4 regions of the Pseudomonas sp. R4-84 genome follow, and region 3 is predicted to be linked to each of the others. Evidence: predicted binding sites of a transcription regulator. Region 3 holds the regulator's gene; each other region holds the start of a gene.
What was found. Region 3 encodes FliA, which starts transcription of late flagellar genes. Its sites were predicted from a motif close to CTAAAGTTTNNNNNNNNNNNGCCGNTAA; they were not measured.
Positions count from the first base shown of each region.

Region 1 (4,665 bases), 2.6 Mb from region 3:
CAAGCTGTAAGCGCACCCATGCATAAAAAAAACCGGCCCTCGATGGGCCGGTTTTTTTATGGACGTTTCTTGGCGCAGCACAGATCCCTCGCCACAAAGAGCCAGGCTGATGTCAGTCGTCGAAATCCTGCCAGCCACCCATTTCCTTCCACCGGTTGACGATGCCGCAAAACAGCTCGGCGGTTTTCTCGGTGTCGTAGCGGGCCGAATGGGCTTCACGGCCATCGAAATCGATGTCGGCTGCCTGGCACGCCTTGGCCAACACGGTCTGGCCATACGCCAGGCCCGCAAGGGTGGCCGTGTCGAAGCTGGAGAACGGATGGAAAGGGTTGCGCTTCATGTCCAGGCGCGCCACGGCGGCATTGAGGAAGCCCAGGTCGAAGCTGCTGTTGTGGCCAACCAGGATCGCTCGCTTGCAACCGTTGGCCTTCAGCGCCTTGCGCACACCACGGAAGATGTCGGTCAGCGCAGTCTCTTCGCTGACGGCCATGCGCAGCGGATGATCGAGCTTGATCCCGGTGAACTCCAGGGCAGCCGCTTCGATGTTGGCGCCTTCGAACGGTTCGACCCGGAAGAAATAGGTGTGGTCGGGGAAGACGAAGCCTTTCTCGTCCATGCCGATGGTCGTCGCGGCGATTTCCAGCAGCGCATCGGTGGCCGAGTTGAAACCGCCGGTTTCTACATCGACCACGACCGGCAGATAACCCCGGAAGCGAGCCGCCATTGGATGGCGCGGGCCGCCTGAGCCGCCGTTGCCGTCCAGTTCGTCATCGAAATGATCTTCACTCACGCGTTTTCCTCCAGCAGGCGCCAGCGCAGTTTTTCACCGGCGCGCAGCGGGATGACAGTCTGCTCGCCAAACGGCAGGCTGGCAGGGGCGGTCCACTCATCGCGAACCAGGGTAATACGATCGGTGTTCACCGGCAGGCCATAGAAGCGGGGGCCATGCAGGCTGGCGAAACCTTCGAGCTTGTCCAGGGCGTTGCGCTGCTCGAATGCCTCGGCATACATCTCGATGGCGGCGTAGGCGGTGTAACAGCCGGCGCAACCGCAGGCGGCTTCCTTGGCGTGACGGGCGTGGGGCGCCGAGTCGGTGCCCAGGAAGAACTTGGCGCTGCCGCTGGTGGCGGCGTCCAGCAAGGCTTCCTGATGGGTGTTGCGCTTGAGGATCGGCAGGCAGTAGAAATGCGGCCGGATCCCGCCCACCAGCATGTGGTTGCGGTTGTACAGCAGGTGGTGTGCGGTAATGGTCGCGCCGACGTTGGCCGAGGCCTCGTTGACGAATTGCACGGCATCGCCGGTGGTGATGTGCTCGAACACCACCTTTAGCGTCGGGAAGCGTTCGACGACGCGACGCATGTGTTCGTCGATGAAGATCTTCTCGCGGTCGAACACATCGACGTCGCCCCGGGTGACCTCGCCATGGATCAACAATGGCATGCCGACTTCGGCCATGACCTCCAGCGCAGGGAAGATCTTGTCGATGCTGGTGACACCGGAATCCGAGTTGGTGGTGGCGCCGGCGGGGTACAACTTGGCCGCGTGGACGAAACCACTGGCCTTGGCCTCGCGTATTTCTTCGGGCTGGGTGCGGTCGGTGAGGTAAAGCACCATCAGCGGTTCGAAGCGGCTGCCAGCCGGGCGTGCAGCCAGGATGCGCTGGCGATAGCCATCGGCCTCGGCAGCGTTACGCACGGGCGGAACCAGGTTAGGCATGATGATGGCGCGGCCAAAAGTGCGCGCGACATCGGCGACGGTATGGGTCAACACAGCACCATCGCGAAGATGAATATGCCAGTCGTCGGGACGCAGCAGGGTCAGGCGGTCGGACATGGGGGGCTTCCAGGCGGGTAAATCTCTGGCGAATGCTACCGGAAAAGACCGATCCGGGCACCCGCTATCAAGTTTTGCCGCAAGTTACCGATAGCCCCTTCAGGTGTGCCACGATTGCGTGCAGTGTCTAGGCCAAGCGGCATGCCCAGCGTTTTTCGATTTCCGTATAAAAGCCAGTGGAGCCTCCCGTGCGCCAGCGTTATCTAGCCTTGCTCAGTGTGTTTGCCAGCCTTCCTGCGATGGCGCTCACTTTCCAGACCCGTCTGGAGAGCATTGAGTGGACGGTCGAAGGCGATAAGTTCGAGTGTCGGCTGAGTCAGCCGATCACCGATTTTGGCAGCGGCGAATTCGTGCGCAAGGCGGGCGAGCAGGCCACGTTCCGGCTCAAGGCCTATAACCCGATGCTCGGTGGCGGCTCCGCGACGTTGCTGGCGGCGGCGGCGCCCTGGCAGCCAGGACGAGGCGATATCAACCTGGGCTCGGTCAGGATCGGTAGCGGCGATGTGCTGTTCAACAGCTCCCAGGTGCAGGCGGGCCGCTTGATCAGCGGGCTGATGGAAGGTCGCAGCCCCGTGGTGCGGCGTAACACCGACGATGGGCGGGTGTCGGAAGTCCGGTTGTTGCCCGTGCGCTTCAACAAGGCGTTCAGCGATTACCAGGGCTGTGTCGCGAAGCTGTTGCCGAAGAACTTCGAACAGATCAAGCAAACCCAGATCGGTTTTCCCGGCGAAGGCATCGAGCTCGACGCCCAGGCCAAGGCTCAGTTGCAGGTCATGCTCGACTTCATCAAGGCTGACCCGAGCGTCAATCATGTCGAACTCGACGGCCACTCCGACAACAGTGGCAACCGCCTGACCAACCGCGAGCTGTCGCGCCGCCGGGCCCTGGCCGTCCAGGACTTCTTCAAGGCCAACGGCTTCCAGGAGTCTCAGTTTACCGTTCGCTTCCATGGCGAGCGTTATCCGCTGGTGCCCAATACCAACGCCGCCAATCGGGCCAAGAACCGTCGTGTGCTGGTAAAACTGGAGCGGGGCGCCGCACCGGCCTCGGCCCCACAGCCGCCAACCCCTGCGACAATGCCTGCGGTGCCTGCCGTGGCGCCCGCTGCCGCGCCGGGCAAGCCGGCGACGCCAGTGGCCCCGGCCAAGGCGGCTACGCCTGCTGCGGCTACTGCGCGCACTTCCTGATCGCGCCCTGATCGTCGCGCAGCTGACATAATCTGTCGCTTCGTCGTCATAAGCTGTCGCGCCTCTGTAAATTATCCGCGGTGGACGTTAGACTTGCCGGCTTTCCGTACAACCCGTGGAGTGATGGCATGGCGGACGTAAACAAGGTCGTTCTGGCGTATTCCGGCGGCCTGGACACTTCGGTGATCCTCAAGTGGCTGCAGGACACATATAACTGCGAAGTGGTGACCTTCACCGCTGACCTGGGACAGGGCGAGGAAGTCGAGCCTGCACGCGCCAAGGCCCAGGCCATGGGCGTCAAAGAGATCTATATCGATGACCTGCGCGAAGAATTCGTCCGCGACTTCGTCTTCCCGATGTTCCGCGCCAACACTGTTTACGAAGGCGAATACCTGCTGGGCACGTCCATCGCCCGTCCGCTGATTGCCAAGCGCTTGATCGAAATCGCCAACGAAACCGGTGCCGATGCCATTTCCCATGGGGCGACCGGCAAGGGCAACGACCAGGTACGTTTCGAGCTGGGTGCCTATGCCCTCAAGCCGGGCGTGAAGGTCATTGCTCCATGGCGCGAGTGGGACTTGCTGTCCCGTGAAAAGCTGATGGACTACGCCGAGAAGCACGCGATCCCGATCGAGCGTCATGGCAAGAAAAAATCTCCGTACTCGATGGATGCCAACCTGTTGCACATCTCCTATGAAGGCGGCGTGCTGGAAGACACCTGGACCGAGCACGAAGAAGACATGTGGCGTTGGACCGTCTCCCCCGAGAAGGCTCCCGATACCCCGCAATACCTGGAACTGACCTATCGCAATGGCGACATCGTTGCGCTCGATGGCGTGGAAATGAGCCCGGCCACTGTGCTGGCGACCCTGAACCGCATCGGTGGCGAACACGGCATCGGTCGCCTCGACATCGTCGAGAACCGCTATGTCGGTATGAAGTCCCGTGGTTGCTACGAAACCCCAGGCGGCACCATCATGCTGCGCGCCCACCGGGCGATCGAATCGATCACCCTGGATCGCGAAGTGGCTCACTTGAAGGATGAGTTGATGCCCAAGTACGCCAGCCTCATCTACACCGGCTACTGGTGGAGCCCTGAGCGTCTGATGCTGCAACAGATGATCGATGCCTCCCAGGTCAACGTGAACGGTGTCGTGCGCCTGAAGCTGTACAAGGGCAACGTGATCGTGACCGGGCGCAAGTCCGACGACTCGCTGTTCGATGCCAACATCGCCACTTTTGAAGAAGACGGTGGTGCCTACAACCAGGCCGACGCGGCCGGCTTCATCAAGCTCAACGCCCTGCGCATGCGCATCGCGGCGAACAAGGGTCGCAAGCTGTTCTGATGCAATCCGAAAACGGCCTGCCGCATGGCAGGCCGTCTTCTGTTATTTCCCCATCCCGTGTGTCGCTGCAGCCGTTTCCCTTATGGCTCACCCCGCCTGTTTATCCGGCAGTGTCCCTGCGCCGTTCCCGTTGTAAACAACGAAGACGATGATGGTCTTGCCCTCAAGACGCCGTCCCGAATCCTTAGCCCAATACATGTCGACCGACGGGTGGGATGAAGTGTGCTTGAACGCATCGTCCAGAGCCGTGCACTTATTCCATCGATAAGACTGCGACAGGAAATCAGCCTTGCTTCCTT
Region 1 is NZ_CP096390.1:4,243,251-4,247,915, reverse strand. It holds gene M1D68_RS19475 (peroxiredoxin) at 1-10, shown strand, start outside; gene rnt (ribonuclease T) at 113-790, opposite strand; gene pyrC (dihydroorotase) at 787-1,833, opposite strand; gene M1D68_RS19460 (flagellar protein MotY) at 2,022-3,020, shown strand; gene M1D68_RS19455 (argininosuccinate synthase) at 3,149-4,366, shown strand; gene M1D68_RS19450 (hypothetical protein) at 4,454-4,665, opposite strand, start outside.
Region 1: M1D68_RS19460 (flagellar protein MotY) is a predicted target of FliA. The motif match lies at 1,900-1,927, and genes of this name have one in related genera.

Region 2 (4,665 bases), 2.3 Mb from region 3:
CTTCGTCGTCATACACCACATAGACCGCGCCAGGGTTATGCCCGAGTTCGCCGAACAGCGTTTCCAGGTCGGCCTTCGCCGGCAACAGTCCCGGCGCCGGGGGCTGGCCCAGTTGCGTGCGTTTGGGATCGACGAAGCGCGCGCCAGGAATATGGCCGGTGCTGTAGCGCGCCGCGCTGGTCAGGTCCACCAGAATCAGATTGGGAGCATCGAGGCGCGGCAAGAGCTCGTTGGGCTCGATTACCAGCGGCAAGCCAGAGAAGTCAGGCATGTGAGGTCTCCTGGGGCGCAAAGGGAAAGGATTGTAGCAAGTTCAGCGGCCACGGTTGGTAAAGCTGTGCAGGGCCCTTTCGATGCATTGCACGGTTTTGCCGAAAGCCTGAACGGTCACGTCCGAGAACGGACCGCCACCCTGGTCCGCGACCACTAGCATGATCACCCGTCCATTACACGTCAGTGAGCGCAACAGCAGGTGCTCGCCTCGGAACAGGGCGCGAAGGCCCGGAGGCAGCAAGGCGGAGAACTGGGCGTTGTTCTCTGGAGTCAGGCGAACCTGGGCCTGTTGAGCCAGTAGTCGCTGCAAGACCTTGCTTTGGCTGATGGAGAAGCTCATCGCCGCCGCTTCCTTGGGCAGGCCGGCGGTCTGATGCACACGAACGCTGGTCTGGCTGCGATCGGGCATTAAAATCATCACCCGGCGCATGCCGCACGCCACCAGGGTATCTCGCGCCGAAGTGGTCAGGTGCATGGCGTTGCTGAAAGGGCTCGGTTCCACCAGCAGCGCGGCGCATTGCTTGCGCCATTGGGACAGGTCCTGGGCGCTGGGCGGGGCGGCGGGCAACAAGCCGGGATGCACGCGGCGGCTGCCCGGGGGCCAGACCAGTGCCACGGCGGGGTGCCAGAGGTCCGGCATGGTGTGCTGGCGAGCACTGTTGGCGGCTTGTTGGTGCAGTTGCTGCTGAAGTTCGTCCATCTGCATCTGCAGATACAGGCTGGTGAGGTATTGCCAGCGAGCGCTGTGCGGGCTTTCCCAGGCCTCTTGCGCCGACAGTGCCAGACCATTGGCCAGCAGCACTGTATTGGCGGGTTGATTGAGCCAGCGCCGCAGCGTCGGGTCGTCGTCCAGGCGATTCTGCTGGCGTAGCGGATGTTCGCTGTCGCGGGCGATGCGCAGCACTTTCATCAGTTCGCGGCGTTCATTCAGCAGCAGGCGATAGCCTTGCGCCACCCAGATGGGCAGGCGCCACGCCTCCACCAGCGCGAGGCAGATGTTCAGCAGGCTGACGCCGAACAGTTCGCGCTCGACCTGTCTGGCCGGCTGGCGTTTATGGACGACCCGCAGCTCCCATTCCGCCAGCAGGCGTGGATGGGTCAGGGCCAAGGGCCAGAGCGGCGACAGGAACAACAGGCTGCCCCAGTGGATGTCCTGCCACAGCCGCGCCAGGCGGCTGGCGAAAAAACCATTGGCCTGTTGTGTGGCGTGCTGGCTGATCAATTGCAACTGGCGCAGGGCGACCGGTATCTGGTGCGCCGGTAGCGAAGGCAGGCGCGCGAGCAATTCCTCGGTGCGCTTGAGGCCGAGGCGGTTGATCGCCACTTCGAGGTTTTCAGCCGGCTCCGCCAGGCTGCCGTGGGTGTGATGGTTGGCTTCGCGGATGACGCTCAGGGCCAGCGCGGGGCTGTCCTGCATCAATTCGGCGATGTCGCGCAACGAGCGGCGGCTGTCGGAAATGGCCTTGCAGACCAGGTCATGACTGGCCTGGGGCACCGGCAAATGGACGCCTTCGAGCAGCTTTACCCAGCCTTCGATCGTGGTCGGTCTTGGAGTTGGAACGTTCGTTTCGTTAGCCATGGTTGGACGTGATCTTCGCATGAGGTATCTACGCCCGGAACGGGGCAAATTGGCTTTTCGCCGGAACTGGCTATAGTCTGGCGCAGTTTTGCCGATAAGTAGAAGAAGAGATTTTTCAGCTTCCGAATATGACCTTGAACCCGACTTAAATAAGTACTTTCTACCTATGGCTAAAATTATCGGCATCATTGTCGTGTTCGCGAGCGTGCTCGGCGGATACGTGCTTTCCCATGGCAAGATCGCTGCGCTGATCCAACCGTTCGAGGTGATGATCATCGGCGGTGCGGCTCTTGGCGCATTCCTCCAGGCGAACCCTGGCTATATGACCATGCATGTGCTCAAGAAATCCTTGAGCATGTTCGGCTCGCGCTTCAGCCATACCTTCTATCTTGAGGTGCTGGGGCTGGTCTACGAGATCCTCAACAAGAGTCGCCGCGAAGGCATGATGGCGATCGAGGGCGACATCGAAGACGCCGCCGCCAGCCCGATCTTCGCCAAGTACCCTTCGGTGCTGAAAGACGAGCGCATGACCGCGTTCATCTGCGATTACCTGCGCATCATGTCGTCCGGCAACATGGCGCCCCATGAGCTGGAAGGCTTGTTCGACATGGAGCTGTACAGCCTCAAGGAAGACCTGGAGCACCCATCCCACGCAGTCAACGGCATCGCCGACGGCATGCCCGGCTTCGGTATCGTTGCGGCGGTATTGGGTATCGTGGTGACCATGGCGTCCCTGGGTGAAGGCGACCAGGCTTCCATCGGCCTGCACGTGGGTGCGGCACTGGTGGGTACCTTCTTCGGTATTTTGGCCGCGTACGGTTTCTTCGGCCCGCTGGCCCACTCCCTGGCCCATGACGCCAAGGAAGAACTCAATGTCTATGAAGCCATCAAGGCTTCCCTGGTGGCCTCGGCCTCGGGCATGCCACCGTCCCTGGCGGTGGAGTTCGGCCGCAAGGTCCTGTATCCGGCGCACCGTCCAAGCTTTGCCGAGCTGGAACAAGCGGTTCGCGGTCGATAGTGCTCTGCTTTGCAGATACGTTCCTTTTTTGGCGAGTGACTGTTGCTGCCAGACAAGGCGCCGCGACGAGTCATAGCCCGCTATGGCGAGGAGCGGCAACACAGTATGGCAGCAACAGGCACCGTCAAAATGGAACAGTATTTGTGAAGCAGAGCACTCGTTATGGAGAATAACCAACCGATCATCGTCAAGCGCGTCAAGCGCATAGCTGGCGGGCATCACGGCGGCGCCTGGAAAATCGCTTTCGCTGACTTTGCCACGGCGATGATGGCGTTCTTCCTGGTGCTGTGGCTGCTGTCCACGGCGACGCCGGAACAGAAGATCGCGATCGCCGGTTACTTCAAGGACCCGGTGGGTTTTTCCGAGAGCGGCACGCCGTACATCATCGATCTGGGCGGCTCGCCTGTCCTGGCACCGGAAAATACCCTCAACCCCGAGGTCAAATCCCAGCCCCAGCCCGACAAGGCGACCGTCGACGCCAATGAGGCCGAGGGCATGGCCGAGCAGGTCGAGCGCGAGCGCCTGGAATTGCTCCTGCAAGAGTTGCAGAACAAGGTCGAAGAAAATCCCGAATTGCAGAAGTTCAAGGACCAGATCCTGTTCGAGATCACGCCGAACGGCCTGCGCATCCAGATCATGGACGCCGATAACCGGCCGATGTTCGACTCTGGCAGCGCGCGGCTCAAGCCGTATTTCGAAGACATCCTGCTGGCCATGGCCGACACCATCAAGGCGGTGCCGAACAAGATCAGTATCAGCGGCCATACCGATGCCAAGCCGTACGTGGGCAAAGGCGATTTCGGTAACTGGGAACTCTCGGCCAACCGCGCCAACGCGGCACGTCGCGCCCTGGTGGCGGGCAGCTATCCGGATGAGCAAGTGGCGCGGGTGGTCGGTTATGCGTCTTCGGCACTGTTCGATCGCCAAGACCCTTTCAATCCGGTCAACCGGCGTATCGATATCGTGGTGTTGACCAAGAAGGCCCAAAAAGCCATCGAGGGTTCACAAGCAGACGATTCGGTGCCCGATTCGGTGCCCGGTTCGGCCCAAGGCGAGGGCGCGCCAGGTGAAGTGTCGGTGCCACCGGCCGCGCCAGGTGCAGCGGTCGATCCGAACGCCTTGCCGGCGGACCAGCAGCCGGTGCCGGCCCACGAGTTGCGCGAACGCCTGAACCTGTTCGACGACGCCGCACCGAAACCGGCCGAGCCGCCGGCGCAGTGATCCACAAAAAAGCCGACATCATTGTCGGCTTTTTTGTGGGTATCGGTTTACTTGAGACTCGTCACCATAGTGATCAGCTGTCAGTAACTGCTCTCCGGCAGGCTGGCAATGATCGAGCGGTAACTGTTCATTCGTTGCTGGTGCACGCGGCCTTCTTCCAGTGCCTTGAGCAAGGCGCACCCGGGTTCGCGATCATGCTTGCAGTCGCGGAAGCGGCAGGTGCCGATCAGCTCGTTGAATTCGATGAAGCCGGCTTCGACATCCGCCCGGCTGACGTGGCCCAGGCCGAATTCGCGGATGCCCGGCGAGTCGATCAGTTCGCCGCCGCCGGGAAAGTGGAACAGCCGCGCGGTGGTTGTGGTGTGCGTGCCCTGGCCGGACAGCTCGGACAACGGCCCGACGCGGGTCTCGACCTCCGGCAGCAGGCTGTTGACCAACGAAGACTTGCCGACGCCGGACTGGCCGACGAACACGCTGATGCGTCCGTCCAGTTGCCGCTGCAATTGTTCCATGCCGTTGCCGTGATGGGCCGAGACCTCCAACACTGGGTAACCCAGGTCCCGATAGACCGACA
Region 2 is NZ_CP096390.1:5,012,469-5,017,133, reverse strand. It holds gene M1D68_RS22790 (rhodanese-like domain-containing protein) at 1-271, opposite strand, end outside; gene M1D68_RS22785 (HDOD domain-containing protein) at 314-1,852, opposite strand; gene motA (flagellar motor stator protein MotA) at 2,019-2,870, shown strand; gene motB (flagellar motor protein MotB) at 3,033-4,091, shown strand; gene rsgA (small ribosomal subunit biogenesis GTPase RsgA) at 4,172-4,665, opposite strand, start outside.
Region 2: motA (flagellar motor stator protein MotA) is a predicted target of FliA. The motif match lies at 1,923-1,950, and genes of this name have one in related genera.

Region 3 (4,665 bases):
TCGACGAGCCTCGCCAGGCCTGGCGCATGCTGCTTGCGCACCTGGCGCGGATGATCGCCACGCCGGAAGTCGAGCCACTGGAAGAGGGCGGAGTAATCGCCATGGTCGGCCCGGCCGGCATGGGCAAGACCACCACTCTGGCCAAGCTCGCGGCCCGTTATGTACTCAAGTACGGCGCCCAGAGTATCGCCCTGGTGAGCATGGACAGTTTCCGCATCGGTGCCCAGGAGCAACTCAAGACCTTGGGCCGGATCCTCAATGTGTCGGTGACCCATGTGGATCCGGGCCAATCCCTGGCCCAGGCGCTGGAACCGCTGATGCGCAAGCGCGTCGTACTGATCGACACCGCCGGCCTGCAAGCCAGCGATCCGGCCCTGCGCATGCAGCTGGAAAGCCTGGCCGGGCGTGGCATCAAGTCAAAAAATTATCTCGTGTTGGCAACCACCAGCCAGAAACAGGTTCTAACCGCCGCATACCACAGTTACAAACGCTGCGGGCTGGCCGGCTGCATCCTGACTAAGCTGGACGAAACGGCAAGCCTGGGCGAGGTGTTGAGCCTGGCGATCGGTCATGAACTACCGGTGGCCTACCTGACCGACGGGCCGCGGATCCCGGATGATTTGCATCTGCCGCGCCGTCATCAACTGGTCAGTCGTGCCGTGAGTGTGCAAATGCAGGAAGAACCCAGCGAAGAAGCCATGGCTGACATGTTCGCTGATATCTACCACAGCCCGACCAAGCAGGTTGGCTGAGGTATTCATGAATATTTTTTGTACCTACATCGATGGTCTGCCATGCATTGTTCCGTATGTGAACGCGCAGCCAGTAATGTGGCCTCCGTCTAAGTAAGACAAGGTAAAGAACGAACATGGGCAGCATGCATCCCGTACAGGTGATCGCGGTGACCGGCGGCAAAGGTGGCGTCGGGAAGACTAACGTGTCAGTGAACTTGTCCCTGGCTCTGGCAGAGCTTGGCCGACGGGTCATGCTGCTGGACGCCGACCTGGGCCTGGCGAACGTTGACGTGCTGCTGGGGCTCACACCCAAGCGCACGCTGGCGGACGTGATCGAAGGGCGCTGTGAATTGCGCGACGTGTTGTTGCAAGGCCCCGGCGGGATTCGCATCGTGCCGGCCGCCTCCGGCACCCAGAGCATGGTTCACCTGACCCCGGCGCAGCACGCCGGCCTGATCCAGGCCTTCAGCGACATCGGTGACAACCTCGATGTGCTGGTGATTGACACGGCTGCCGGTATCGGTGACTCGGTGGTCAGTTTCGTGCGCGCCGCCCAGGAAGTGTTGCTGGTGGTCTGCGACGAACCGACGTCGATCACCGACGCCTACGCGCTGATCAAACTGCTTAACCGCGACTATGGCATGAACCGCTTTCGCGTCCTGGCCAACATGGCCCAAAGCCCACAGGAAGGACGCAACCTGTTCGCCAAGTTGACCAAGGTCACGGATCGCTTCCTGGACGTCGCCCTGCAATACGTCGGCGCAGTGCCTTACGACGAAAGCGTACGCAAGGCTGTCCAGAAGCAACGTGCCGTTTATGAAGCTTTTCCTCGTTCCAAATGCGCCCTGGCGTTCAAGGCGATCGCCCAGAAGGTCGACACCTGGCCGCTGCCGGCCAACCCACGTGGGCATCTGGAATTTTTCGTCGAGCGTCTCGTGCAACAAACAGCAGGGCCCGTGTTATGACAGCCAGCGGTTACAACCATCTCTACAAAAAATCGGCACGGGACGCCCAGTACGAATTGATCGAGCGTTACGCGCCACTGGTCAAGCGCATCGCCTACCACTTGCTGGCGCGTTTGCCGGCCAGTGTCCAGGTCGAGGACTTGATCCAGGCGGGCATGATCGGCCTGCTCGAAGTGTCGAATAAATACGACGCGAGCAAGGGCGCCAGTTTCGAGACATACGCCGGTATCCGTATCCGCGGGGCGATGCTCGATGAGGTCCGCAAGGGCGACTGGGCGCCGCGTTCGGTGCATCGCAACACCCGCATGGTCAGCGACGCGATTCGTGCGATTGAAGCGAAAACCGGGCGAGACGCTAAAGATCACGAAGTTGCGGCCGAACTCCAGTTGAGTCTCGATGATTATTACGGGATTTTGAACGATACCTTGGGCAGTCGCCTGTTCAGTTTCGACGACCTGTTGCAGGACGGCGAACACGAAGGGCTGCACGAGGACGGCGCGAGTGCTCACATGGAGCCGTCGCGCGACCTGGAAGATGAACGTTTCCAGAGCGCCCTGGCGGATGCGATTGCCAATTTGCCGGAGCGTGAGCGACTGGTCTTGGCGCTGTACTACGACGAAGAGCTGAACCTCAAGGAAATCGGTGAGGTCCTGGGGGTCAGCGAATCGCGGGTCAGCCAGTTACATAGCCAGTGCGCGGCCCGCTTGCGGGGGCGTTTGGGGGAGTGGCGAGCGCGCTGACGAGCAGTGTGGGGACGCTGCGAGCGGGGCTGGCATGGCGTATGCCGGGCCAGTCTCCATCCGTTGTGCTCCATACCGTTGTCGAGTGTTGTGCCGGATTGATTGAAATGGCGCGTCCAGGTGCTGGGCGCGTTTAAGACTGCTTGGAGGTCGAATTGGACAAGAACATGAAAATCCTCATCGTTGATGACTTCTCAACGATGCGGCGGATCATAAAAAACCTGTTGCGTGACCTCGGGTTCACCAACACGGTCGAGGCCGACGATGGCACAACCGCCATTCCGGTCCTCAACAGCGGGAGCATCGACTTTCTGGTGACTGACTGGAACATGCCTGGCATGACCGGTATCGACTTGCTGCGCCACGTGCGCGCCGACGAAAAACTCAAGCACCTCCCGGTGCTGATGGTCACTGCCGAAGCCAAGCGCGAGCAGATCATCGAAGCGGCCCAGGCCGGTGTGAACGGCTATGTGGTCAAACCCTTCACGGCCCAGGCGTTGAAAGAGAAGATCGAAAAAATCTTCGAACGCATCGGTTAACGGCGCCACGGGGGAGCTATGGACAACGAATCTTCAATGGGCGATTTCGAATCGACCCTGAAAAAACATGCCCGCGAACTGGTAGACAGCCTTGAAAAGGGCCGCTTCGGCGATGCGGTTCAAATGATTCATGAGCTCAACCAGACCCGTGATCGCGGTCTGTACCAGGAAGTCGGCAAGCTCACCCGTGAACTGCACAGCGCGATCGTCAATTTCCAGATCGATCCGAACATGCCGCAGGCCGAGGAAGTCTCGCAGATCACCGACGCCACCGAGCGCCTGGGTTATGTGGTCAAGCTGACCGAAGCCGCAGCGAACCGCACCATGGACCTGGTGGAAAGCGCAACGCCCCTGGTCAACGGCCTGAGCGAGGAAGCCCAGGCGTTGAGCACCGATTGGGGACGGTTCATGCGTCGCGAAGTCGGCGCCGAGGAGTTCCGGGAGCTGGCCCGTCGGGTCGACGGTTTCCTGGCGCGCAGCAGCGCTGAGAATCGCGCCGTGGCCAGCAACCTCAACGACATTCTGCTGGCCCAGGACTATCAAGACCTGACCGGCCAGGTGATCAAGCGTGTGACCCAACTGGTCACCGAAGTGGAAAGCAACCTGCTCAAACTGGTGTTGATGGCTAGCCAGGTCGACCGCTTTGCAGGTATCGAACACGACCGTGAAGCGATGCTTGCCGAAAAAGATCCACAAAAACATCTCTCTCAGGGTGAAGGTCCGCAGATTCATGCCGATAAAAGAGAAGACGTTGTGTCCGGTCAGGACGATGTGGACGATTTGCTGTCCAGCCTTGGATTCTAAGTTTTAGCCCTATTTTAGGAGCAGCCATTAATGAGCTTCGGCGCCGATGAAGAGATCCTTCAGGATTTCCTGGTTGAGGCCGGCGAGATTCTAGAGCAACTATCCGAACAGCTGGTCGAGCTGGAAAGCCGACCTGATGATGCGGATCTGCTCAATGCAATTTTTCGCGGTTTCCACACTGTAAAAGGAGGCGCCGGCTTCCTCCAGCTCAATGAGCTGGTGGAGTGCTGCCACATTGCCGAGAACGTGTTCGACATCCTGCGCAAGGGTGAGCGTCGCGTCGACTCGGAACTGATGGACGTGGTGCTCGAGGCCCTGGATGCGGTCAACAGCATGTTCAGCGAAGTGCGCGAGCGCTCGCCGATCACCCCGGCCACCCCCGAGCTGCTCGCCGCGCTGTCGCGCCTGGCCGAGCCGCAGTCGGCTGACGAGGCCATGCCCGTTGCCGAGCCTGTGGTCGAAGAACCGGTTGCGCAAGAATCGGGCGACATCACCGATCATGAATTCGAATCGCTGCTGGACTCGCTGAACGCCGTCAAGGCCGAAGCCGAGGCTCCGGCCGCGCCCGCTGCGCCAGCCGCCGATGCCGCTGCCAGCGATGAAATTACCGACGATGAGTTCGAATCGCTGCTCGACCAACTGCATGGCAAGGGCCAGTTCGCCCCCGATGCGGTCGTAGCGCCGGCGGCCCCGGCTGCGCCAAAGGCAGCGGGGGATGACTCCGACATTACCGACGACGAATTCGAAGCCTTGCTCGACCAGTTGCATGGCAAGGGCAACTTTGCCGTCGACGCGTTGGATTCGGCCATCGCTTCGGCGCCGACCCCGGCCAAACCAGTGGCAGCGGCAGCCGGAAGCGACTTGATCAGCGACCACGAATTCG
Region 3 is NZ_CP096390.1:1,633,173-1,637,837, forward strand. It holds gene flhF (flagellar biosynthesis protein FlhF) at 1-752, shown strand, start outside; gene fleN (flagellar synthesis regulator FleN) at 869-1,699, shown strand; gene fliA (RNA polymerase sigma factor FliA) at 1,696-2,439, shown strand; gene M1D68_RS07690 (chemotaxis response regulator CheY) at 2,607-2,978, shown strand; gene M1D68_RS07695 (protein phosphatase CheZ) at 2,997-3,782, shown strand; gene M1D68_RS07700 (chemotaxis protein CheA) at 3,813-4,665, shown strand, end outside.

Region 4 (4,665 bases), 690 kb from region 3:
CCCAGGGCGGGAGAAGACTATAGGATCGCTACTCTCGCCGTCTTTCCCGGCGGTCGTCAGAGGCTGAAGGAAAACACCACTCTGAGCATCGGAAAAGGTGGGACTACTAACTTTAGGGAAATTTCTCACTTAGAAAAGCATTTTTCTGACATCGAGGCCAAAAAAAATTGCTTTAGATAGGCGCAACCGTACACACGGCGCTGCCGATTCTAGAGCAGCCGCTGACGCGCAGACTACTTAAAACAGCCGGCAATCCGTCGGTAACCATAGAAAAGGAATTCACATGGCTACGTTTCCAACCCTGATCCGCCCCGCCATCTCATGTGTCGCCCTGGCGCAAGACGCCACTCATGACGACGGTTACACACCGATTGCATTGATCCAGCCCAGATACCGGGTCGTTCTTGCCGGCAAGTGTTTTTTTCATATCGAAGAAACCTCTACCGGGCGCGTAAGAGGTTTCCGCGCCGACCATAACGAAGCCTGCTATCTCGCCCGCACCCTCGAACAGAACCCTTCAACGGCAGGCGCCATGACTTAACTCAGCCGCCGACCGGCAACTGCTGCCATACTGCCTGCCCAGCGAGCGTCTCCATCGGCGACGCTCGTACAACAATATGACTTGAAGGGAAGGCGCGACGTGACGGAACTAGACATCGGCGATTTTTTCATCCGCGGCGAAGCCAGAGAGGTAGAAGGCGAATTCCAAGCGGTCATCGTCATGCGCGCCAAAACCGCCGCCACTGCGGTCACCTATCACCAGGTAGAAAGGGATCGCTGGTTCAAGACGCCGGAACTTGCGGCCGAGGCCGCCAAGGAGTCAGCCCGGGCCCTGAAGCTCGCGGTGGACGAAGGTGCGCTGAAAGCCTGAAGCCAATCGAACTCCTGACGACTGCTCGCCTCAGATAGAGGGAAGCAACCGAGGCGCCATGACGGCGGTAGTCCAGAGGAGTCCTACAAAATGGAACAACCATCCCACGAACTCAGCACCCTGTTTGACCAACTTGGCCTGCCTTCGGACGGCAAAGCCATCGATGATTTCATCATGGCGCACCCGCTGGATCCGAACACCAAGTTGGTCGATGCGCCTTTCTGGTCGAATCAGCAACAAGATCTGCTTCGCGAATGGCTGCTTGCCGACGGCGAAGAGGCGGTATTGGTGGATCAACTGAACGTACGCCTGCACGACGGTAAATAACCCCAGAACGGCAAGCAAGCTCTCGTGGCGAGGGAGCTTGCTCCTCATACAGGCTGCGTCGAGACTCAGCGCGGCTTCTCGGGCTTATAGCCCAGCCGCAACCCACCCCAATGACGTCCCTTGAGCATGATTGGCACCGACAGGTCATGCATCAGCTCGCCCGTGTCCCGCGTATAGGTTTGCAGCAACACCGGCTGTTGATGACTGCCGCAGCGGATCCCGGTGCGATCGGAAAACTTGCGCTTGGTGCGATTGTTCAGCGTGTCCACTTGCGGATCGCCGGTCAACGGCTGGCAGAACGCATTGTTGTGAGTCGGCACGTAGCCCTGCTGAGTGCAGGCAATCGCGAAGACCAGCCCCTCATGCCGCGCCAGCAACGGTTCCTGGATCGCTGGCAGCACCTGGTCGGTGTAGCGGTCGAAACGGGTCTGGAACTTCGCCGGATGGGTATTGGGGATCGGTTGGTAGCTTCGATCGAACAGATCCTCCAGGCTGACGCGCCCCTGGTCGATATCCGCCTCGAACTGTGCGGCAATCCGGCTTGCCCCTTCCCGCGCCAAGTCATAGACCCGCTGGTGATAATCGTCCAGGCCCACCTCGGCCAGGCGCTCGCTGATGGTCTCGGCCTGGCCTTCCATCTGCACAGCGGCCTCGGCCAGGCGCTGGGTCTGCTGGTCGCTGATCGCCAGGTCACCGCGCATTTGCTCGATCGCATGAAACAGGCTATCGAGTTGTCCACGGTTAGTGTCGGTACCCTGGGCGATAGCGCTGACCTGGGTTTCGACACCGGCCGCAAGCCGCGCGATGTTTTCCAGGTGCTGGCCGGTGTGCTCGACTTGCTGCACACCGCTGTCCAGGTCACCGGCCAATTGGCGGATCTGCTCGACGACCTGCGCGGTGCGCTGCTGGATATCCGCGACCATCACGCCGACCTCGCCGGTCGCCGCGGCAGTGCGCCCGGCCAACCCACGCACCTCGTCGGCCACCACCGCAAACCCGCGACCATGTTCCCCGGCACGGGCCGCCTCGATCGCAGCGTTAAGGGCCAACAGGTTGGTCTGGCTGGCGATCGATTGAATCACCAGGGTCACCCGCTGGATTTCGTCGCTGCGCACGCTCAGCGCCTCGATGAGTTCGCGGCTTTCATTGGCGCGCTGACTGAGCTGATGCATGCGGCTGATGGATTCGACCAACTCGCTGCGTCCGGCGACACTGCTGCGATGGGCCTCGCTGGCCGCGCCCAGCGCCTGTTGACTGAGCTGCGAGGTGGCCTGCTCGGTCGCGATCATCGCTTCGGCGTTGCCAACGATCTGCGCCGCGGCCCCGAGCTGTGACTGGACCTTGCCCGCCAGCTGCTTGACCGAATAGGCAACGCCAGCGGCGGACAGTGCATTATGGCTGGTGGTGTAGGAAAGATCGCGGGTGAGCTCGGCCAGGCTGTCGCTTGCCGTCGGCACCGGTGTGCTGTTCAGCCGCGAGCGCAGGCGTGGCAACCACACGATGAGCAGCGCCAGCGGCAACGCCAGGTACAACGACCAACCGCCCAAGGTCATGCCACACAGCAGCGAAACCAGCGCCAGGCTTTGCAGAGTCGGCGCAAGCCAGCGCGCTGTAACGCGCGCTGCTGGCACCGAGGCCGACGCTGTCGCCGCCAGAGATCCTTCTGTCGCCATTTTCGTCACCCACTTTTCTCATTGTTATGGCCGCATTAAACGCCACTATCGAGCCATTATCCATGGTCCATTAGTCGTGTTTTCGGCAAAAAAACGAGAAGCGTGATGACCAAAAAGCAAAAAGACCGCAGCTTCGGATGAAGGGCTGCGGTCTTTTTCGAAAACGGTATCAGGCCTGGCGCTGGTGCTTGTCGATCTGCTCGTGACGTTCCTGGGCTTCGATGCAGTATTTGGTGGTCGGACTGATCAACAGGCGCTTGAGGCCGATCGGCTCGCCGCTGTCGTCGCACCAGCCGAAGCTTTCGTCGTTGATACGGTCCAGGGCCTGCTCCAGTTGCGGCAGCATGCGCTGGTCGCGATCGATGGCGTTGACCAGCCAGGTGCGCTCTTCTTCTACGGAAGCTGCGTCCGCCGGGTCGGCCGGGCTGTCCAGGCTCTCAATGGCGATTCGGTTCTGTTCGATGCGCTCGTGGGTTTCGACTTTCATGTTCTGCAACAGCTTGGTGAAGTAAGCCAGTTGCTCGGCATTCATGTAGTCATCCGCCGGCATGGCCAGCAACTTTTCCTTTGTCATTGATTTCTCTATAAAAAAACGTGCATTAAGGCGAATTATGGAGCGTCCCGCATCAAGCAGCCACGCTCATCGGGAAGGCGCCGTTTATTCCAAGCGCCACCCGGCACTCAATTTACGAGGGGCGGCAGTCTAAGGCCGAGTCGGGGCGTCAGCAACCGAAAACATGGGGAAAATGTCCGACAACCGCTTCAAATGCTGTCTGACAGGCTTCTGCCGGCCGTCGGAGTGCGTTTATAACAAGAAATTCGCTGCGATGGCTGTATCAAGAAGACAAATGGCAACGCCACGCGGGTCAGGCGTGGCGCTTTGTCGCAACCTCAGGCATGTCAGCGTTTGAGTTTGCGCTTGTTGCGGTACTGATCGATCACCACCGCGACGACAATGATCAGACCCTTGATGATGTCCTGGATATAGGCATCGACACCGACAAAGGTAAAACCACTGGCCATTACCCCGAGGATCAGCGCCCCGATCACCGTCCCGGTGATGCGCCCCACTCCACCGGCCAGGCTGGTGCCGCCAATGACCGCCGCGGCGATCGCGTCGAGCTCGTAAGACATGCCCATGCCGGCCTGCCCGGTCGCCGCCCGCGCCGAGGCCACGACGCCGGCCAAGCCCGCCAGCAGCCCCGCGATGCTGTAGACGATCACCAGGTGGCGCTTGACGTTGATGCCCGAGGTCCGCGCCGCTTGCATGTTGCCGCCGATGGCGTAGGTGTATTTACCGTACTTGGTGTAGCGCAAGGCGACGTGGAAGATCACCGCCACCACCAGGAAGATGATCACCGGCATCGCGCCATGACCGATGGCGGTGTACGAATCGGACAACATGCTCACCGGCTGGCCTTCGGTGTAATAACGCGCCAAGCCGCGGGCCGAGACCATCATGCCGAGGGTGGCGATAAAAGGCGGGATGCCGGTAACGGCGATGATGCTGCCGTTGATCGCCCCCGCCAGCAGCCCCACGCCGAGGCCCGCCACCACCGGTATCCACACGGGCAGGTCCGTCAGGGAAGGAAACACCGCCCGGGAAAAATCCGAGGTCTGGGCCAGGCTCGCGGCAATCATCGCCGACAACGCCAGCACCGAACCTGACGACAAGTCGATGCCGGTGGTGATGATCACCTGGGTCACGCCGATGGCCAGCAGGCCGATGATCGACACTTGCAGGATCATCAGCACCAGGCGCTGGGAGTTCATCAGGAAACTCTGGTCGCGCAT
Region 4 is NZ_CP096390.1:2,326,357-2,331,021, reverse strand. It holds gene M1D68_RS10815 (hypothetical protein) at 284-541, shown strand; gene M1D68_RS10810 (hypothetical protein) at 641-871, shown strand; gene M1D68_RS10805 (DUF2789 family protein) at 962-1,198, shown strand; gene M1D68_RS10800 (methyl-accepting chemotaxis protein) at 1,264-2,871, opposite strand; gene M1D68_RS10795 (TraR/DksA family transcriptional regulator) at 3,041-3,445, opposite strand; gene M1D68_RS10790 (ABC transporter permease) at 3,772-4,665, opposite strand, start outside.
Region 4: M1D68_RS10800 (methyl-accepting chemotaxis protein) is a predicted target of FliA. The motif match lies at 2,951-2,978, and genes of this name have one in related genera.